DNA from 2 places in the Priestia sp. MDV22-iso46 genome. Region 1 is predicted to be linked to the other one. Evidence: predicted binding sites of a transcription regulator. Region 1 holds the regulator's gene; the other holds the start of a gene.
The links. The regulator LexA, encoded in region 1, represses DNA repair genes until DNA is damaged. The targets are predictions, from matches to a motif close to CGAACATATGTTCG.
Positions count from the first base shown of each region.

Region 1 (3,425 bases):
TCTGTGCGAGAGCTAATTTCTAAAAACAAATATTTACCTGAAAACACGGTAATAGAGCGGATTAGTCGTTCAATGCCCTCTGAATTTTTATGAAACGTGAGCTGAGAATATTCATAAGATAGTTTTAGCAACACGATTTTATAGAAAAAATGTAAAAATAAATTATAGTAATGCTGGCCAAATAGATGATTCATCAAAAGCTGATCCGTTTTAGAGTCTGTCGATTTAGAAATACACGAAAACACATGGTCTGTTATGACGTAATAGGTTTCAGGAGCCCATCTGGAATACACATGTTTAGTATTATACGTTTTAATATACTCATGATTGTGTGCAGAAATAAACGCTTTCCCGCCAGGCGTATAGCTATTTAGCTGTCCAGTACGAAATAAAGTTGTGGAATTAATCTCTTGCTCTTGATTTACCGTTACATAACTTAACACAAACATCCGTTCATCGATAAAATAAGGAAGGCTCCCAACGTGCTGTTCACGTGTGGCTTCTTTCTTGATGTGTTCGTTCAAAAATGGCGCGAGCTGTGAAAAAATATAATCTTGCACTTTGCTATAGCGATGATGTTCATAGGTAATGGTGGATCCATGCTCTTCAGCAAGCTTCGGTTCTAATACACGAAAATGATTCATGAACTCTAAAATATCATCATAGGTGTAATGATTATGGCTCATCTCAGTGCGAATGGTCATGACGCCAATTTCAAAAGGACATAAAAAAACATCCACAGACAGCACGTTGCTAGACACGGTGGTGGAGGAAGTGTGTAAAGTAATGGTATGGTCTATTTTTTTTGAAAATCTAAGCAACCCTTCTTTTTCGCACGAGTCAGGGAATAGAATGCATTCAATGTAAGGAAGAAAATATTGATCCAGGCTATCATGAGATACGTAATATTGTTCTCCGTAGTATTCTTTTTCTAAATGTTTGTTTTGAATGGAAAAAAACTCGAACAAATTTGCTTCCAGTGCATGAACAAGCTGCTCTTTATTTTTTCGGTCAAAGGAAAAAGGAAAAAGAAACATGTTCATTGCTTTGGTAGGTACAATGGTTTGAAATGGTTCTGTTTTCCTTGGTGTATTGGTCATAAACTACATCCTTTTTATAGTCGGTTGTATTTCCTTGTAAGAGTCGAGGAAATGCAGATAGAAAGTAAAGGATAAAACAAGCTTTATAAAAACCGTTCTACCTGCCTGCGATGATTCAACGTATCATTTATAATATGCCAATTTTTTTTAGAAAACAAACGTAAAAAAACCAACTAACATCATGATTAGTTGGTTTTACATACAGTGTCTGATTAGTGAATCGTGCGATATACACCAGTTACTTTTCCTAAAATCGTTACGTGGCGAAGAATAATAGGCGCCATCGTTGAATTTTCAGGCTGTAAACGAACGAAATTTTCTTCTTTAAAGAAGCGTTTTACCGTTGCTTCGTTGTCTTCGGTCATAGCGACCACAATATCTCCATTATTAGCTGTTTGCTGCTGACGTACGATTACCATATCGCCATCTAGAATACCTGCTTCAATCATACTTTCTCCCATAATTTCAAGCATAAATACATGATCATCTGGAGAAACGAATTTATCTGGAAGAGGGAAATATTCTTCCACATTTTCAACGGCTGTTATAGGAAGACCCGCTGTTACTTTACCAATAACAGGAACATTAATGACATTGCTTTTAGGGATGTTTACTTCGTCTAGTTGAAGAACTTCGATTGCTCTCGGTTTTGTTGGATCTCTGCGAATTAACCCTTTGCTTTCTAAACGAGCTAAATGCCCGTGTACAGTGGAGCTAGAGGCTAATCCTACCGCTTCCCCAATCTCGCGAACAGAAGGCGGATAACCTTTTAATTTTACTTCGTGCTTAATAAAATCTAGTATGTCTTGTTGACGTTTTGATAGCTTCATATTTTTCACCTCGATTTTAGCTATTCTTTAGGTGAATTATACCACGTGATGTGTCAATATACAAACATAAGTTCGAAGAATTCCATTGACAGAAACAAATGTTCTCACTAAAATAAGAACATATATTCTGATAGGGGGATCATAATATGCAACAATTCTTACATTCTATGAAACATTACGCTATTTTTTTTGCAGTTATCGCTGCACTTACATATGTATTGACGCTGGTTTTAGGAGCGGATAAAGTAGATTTAGACAAATATTCAACGGTTACTATTACAAAAGGAGATACGCTTTGGGACTTGTCCAACAAGTATCATAATCACCATCATTTGACCACCAATGAATTTGTCAAATGGGTTGAAGACGTCAATGATTTAAACTCAGACACTGCCCAGTCTTTATCTCCTGGAGATAAATTATATATTCCTGTTTTAAAAAAAGAGTTACATAATCAAGTGGCAATTGAACAGTAGTGTGTAACGGCCGTTCCTGAATATTGTTAGAAGCCGAAAAGGTCGTGATAAAAGTGGATGCCATTATTTATTGCCGTGTCAGTACGGATAAAAAAACCCAAGAAACATCTTTACAGCGCCAGCAAGAAGAATTAAAAAAGCTTGCTGATCTTCACCATCTAAAGGTGAAAAAAGTCGTGATGGAAAAAGCAAGCGGATATGATGTAGACAGAGAGGGTATTTTGGATGTTCTTCATACAATGAAAGAAGAGAAAATATCTGTGCTGCTCATTCAAGACGAAACACGATTAGGCAGAGGAAACGCCCGAATTGCGCTGCTTCATGCTTTTCATAAAGAAAATGCTACAATCTATACGATTAGTCATCAAGGCCAGCTTCAGCTTTCAGAATCTGACTCAATGGTGTTAGATATTATTAGCTTAGTGGAAGAGCATCAGCGGAAATTACATAATGCTAAAATTAAAAGAGGAATGAAAAGAGCCGTAGAAAACGGTTATCGTCCGCAGCAAAATTTAAAAAATCAAGGAGTTAACTCGGGAAGAGAAAAAAAAGAAGCGCCGATTGAAGAAATTGTCCGCCTTCGTCATAACGGCTTAACCTTTGCTGAAATTTCAGTTACGCTAAAAGGTTTTGGTTATAATATTTCAAAAGCGACGGTACATCGTCGCTATCAAGAGTACCAAGACAGTGCTCAATCTCTTGATAAAACGAAAGAGATTTAGTAAGATGACTACATGTTGCCGGAACGGTTCGGTAATTTTAATTATTGATTATAAGGAGATAGGTTTTATATGCTATCAAAAGATAAACTTGCTCGTATTAATGCTCTTTCAAAAAAGGCAAAGGCTGAAGGGCTGACAGAATCTGAAGCGAAAGAACAGCAAGAGCTACGTCAGGAATATTTAAAAGTTTTCCGACAATCTATGACAAATCACCTTCATACGATTAAAGTTGTGGACGAAGAAGGTAAAGATGTTACGCCTAAGAAGTTAAAAGAGAGTAAAAAGAAGCGTCTTCAC
Region 1 covers NZ_JBZVWT010000002.1:642,916-646,340, forward strand. The annotation lists gene AC4NPH_RS15185 (magnesium transporter CorA family protein) at 1-1,100, opposite strand, end outside; gene lexA (transcriptional repressor LexA) at 1,313-1,930, opposite strand; gene yneA (cell division suppressor protein YneA) at 2,077-2,406, shown strand; gene AC4NPH_RS15200 (YneB family resolvase-like protein) at 2,460-3,128, shown strand; gene AC4NPH_RS15205 (DUF896 domain-containing protein) at 3,198-3,425, shown strand, end outside.

Region 2 (3,425 bases), on a different contig from region 1:
AGTCTAGGTTTCCAATTTCCTAACTTGTTTTTCAAGTAATCCTTTAAAAAATCACGTTTCTTTCTGCGTCTTTTATTCCTGTTTTTCATAAGGAATTACCACCTTTACGTCATTCAATAGATTCAATTTTTTCGTATATAACTATGCTAAGAAATTCACTATTTATGCTAAATCTATAACTGGTAAGTAATTCCCCAGGGAATCAACAAATTGGATGAATCCCTTTTTGTAGTATGTAAGATAAACTTGTTTATTTGTATATAAGGCTTCAATTAAGGTGAAATTAATCTGTTCCGTTTGCTCTTCTGTTAAAAGAGGTTGAGCTACCTCTAGTTGCTTGTTTATGACTTCCTGTAATCCTATGTATTGCTCTGGCATACTGGCGAATGGGCGCCATTTTTTCATATTATCATCCTCCTTATTTTTTATGACCTCCAATTAAGCCATTTCGATAACGAGCTGTTGAGTGATCCAGGTAGCTTGAAGCTCGTAGTACGCTATTCTTGCCATAACGTAGCCGAATTTCGTCAATTGTTTTGGCAAGGGCGTAGGCTCTTTCACGCTGATCGATATCTTCAAATAAGCTCATTTGCTCCTCTTCTTGAATGCTTGTGTTGGATAAGGAAATCCCAATGGAGCGAATCGGCATTCCGTTATCAAAATTATGTAAAATGGTTAAACAATAAGGGAAAATATCTTGGCTTAAGTTTGAAGCTCGCCCCATTTGCTTTTGTCTTGAGAAGCCTCCACCTGTTTGTTTGCTATAGCCAATGGATAAATGGATAGTTTGAGCCACCACTTGATGCATGCGTAAACGAAAACAAACATTGTCCAATAGCTCCAATAGTAATAGTTCCACTTCTTTTCGGCTTGTATAATCTCGAAAGAGAATCTGACTTTTCCCAAAGGAACGGGAACTAGGGATGTACACATCGGAAATACGACTAAAATCAATCCCATTCGCATGTTGATGGATTTCTTCCCCCAGGACACCAAATTCTTTTTGTAACATCTCCTTCGAAGAAAGAGCTAGTTCTTTTATGGTATAGATGCCTAAACGGTTTAAACGTCTTTCTGTAGCAGACGAGATCCCCCAGAAATCCTTCATCGGATGAATTGCCCCCAACTTAAAGGGAATATCCTCATATCGCCAGTAAGCAACCCCTGTGGGGCTGTTCTTAGCCTCATGATCTAAGCTGACTTTAGCCAATAAAAGATTAGGACCGATTCCTGCTGTAGCTGTAAGAAAGGTCTTTCGATAAATCTCATTGATAATTCGATGAGCTAACTCTTCTGGTGTTTGAGCGAATAAATGTAAAGAAGCCGTTGCATCAATGAACAACTCATCAATGCTATACGCATGAAAATCCTCAGGAGCCACATACTGTAACACCAAACTAGAAATATAGTTCGAAGCCTTGATGTATCTCTCCATGGATGGATTAACCACATGAATATCTTTCCTTTTAGGAATTTCAAAGAGGCGGCTTCCTGTTTTGATCCCTTCTTTCTTCAATAAAGGTGTGGCAGCTAACACAACAGATCCCGACCGTTTGATATCTCCTACAACAGCAAGCTTAGTTTTTAACGGGTTTAATCCCCGTATGACAGAAGAAACCGAAGCGAAAAAACTCTTCATGTCTATGCAAATAATGACTCTGTTTGGTAGCTGCCCATAATCCATTGGAATAACTCCTCAGTAAAGAACGTTTGTTCTTTATTATATACGAACAAACGTTCTTTATTCAACAAAAACTCTAAAGTTTTCCCGATTATTGTTACTATAATAAGAGAGAAAAATACTGTATATGAATTGGGAAGACGGAGGAGTGACCAATGAATAAAAAATTGGCTAACTATATTATCTTTTTTTCATGGTTTTTATTCTTAGTTCTTTTATGGATTGTTATCTCACTCTTCAAAGGTGAGAATGGACAGTGGTGGTCTATGTATCGTTTGAATCCACATAAATATGGCCCGTGGGCCTTAGAGCTTTCTTACATAAAGGTTGGTATTGCTGCTGTTATCTCAATAGTAATAGCTTATATAGTGAGTTTTAGATTTAAAAGGAAGATATAGATCAAATACAGATTTTCTTGACAAAAGAGGGTTTTTAAGATGATTTTTATATACTGTTGAATTTAGTTGTAATAAGTAATAAAGATAAAAGACCTTAATTAATGTTTCAATAAGGTCTTTTTAGTATATATAAGGGTCATTTTTCATTAGAAAAGTATTTTGACTAAAGGCGAGCTGTTGATTGCCTAATAACTAGTTCAGGGGATAGAAGTAAGCGTTCTTTGTGAGGTTTAGATTCCTCCATCTCTTGAAGTAACAAATCAACTACTTTTGCCCCCATCTCTTTTATAGGTTGAGAAACCGTAGTAAGCATTGGAGAAGTGGTAGTAGACAGCACAGTATTATCAAACCCTACAATTGATAAATCCTCAGGAAGATTTAAATTTGCTTCTTTTGCAGCCTGTATGACCCCAGCTGCTAATAAGTCATTACAAGCAAAGATAGCAGTAGGTTTGTCCTCCAATGAAAGAAGCTGCTTAGCACTCTCATATCCTTTTTGAATCGTAGCTTCTGTTTTTATTATGTATTCATCTCTTATAGGAAGTTTTGCTTCTTGAATTGTATCTTTGTATGCTGCTAAACGTGGTGTATTACTTCGCACATCTTCTGAAATAATCCCAATTTTCTTATGTCCTAAAGATAATAAGTATGAAGTAGCTAAGTATCCACCTTTATAATCATCAACTGTTACGGTATTCATAGACAAACTAGGTATTTCTGAAGCTATTAAGACACTAGGTACTCCCTTATTTATCATCTCTTCAAGTAAATGCGTACTTCTAAAAGCTGAGGCTACCACTACGCCATCTACTCGTTGACTAGTCAACAAAGATAGGTATGTCTTTTCCTTTTTTACATCATTATCTGTATTGCACATCATAACGTTTAATCCTATTTCATGACTGCGGTCTTCAATACTTCTCGCAATTTCTGAATAAAAAGGATTAGATATATCTGGAACAAGCAGGCCGATCAATTTTGTTCGCTTCCCTCTTAAAGAAGCCGCAGCTGCATCAGGCTTATAATTAAGTTTCTCCATTGCTATGAATACTTTCTTTTTCGTCTTTTCGCTAATTTTTCCTGTATGATTGATGACTTTTGAAACTGTTGCTATTGAAACGCCTGCTTCTTGAGCCACACTGCGAATAGTTATTTTCATAAAATTCCTCCTTTCACTCAGGTATTTAGTTTATAAATAGGTATGTATTACGATGGGTTAATTTTTATTTATTATAGCATATAAATTATCCCCTTTAATAAACAGACAGCTTTGCCTAAAACAAAGCTGCCTACCATTTTCTATGCGTCATATATAATTTTTGTACATAATAAAGAATGATTTTTAA
Region 2 covers NZ_JBZVWT010000020.1:9,581-13,005, reverse strand. The annotation lists gene AC4NPH_RS30210 (hypothetical protein) at 1-89, opposite strand, end outside; gene AC4NPH_RS30205 (YolD-like family protein) at 163-405, opposite strand; gene AC4NPH_RS30200 (Y-family DNA polymerase) at 419-1,684, opposite strand; gene AC4NPH_RS30195 (hypothetical protein) at 1,837-2,079, shown strand; gene AC4NPH_RS30190 (LacI family DNA-binding transcriptional regulator) at 2,243-3,238, opposite strand.
Region 2: AC4NPH_RS30200 (Y-family DNA polymerase) is a predicted target of LexA. The motif match lies at 1,728-1,741, and genes of this name have one in related genera.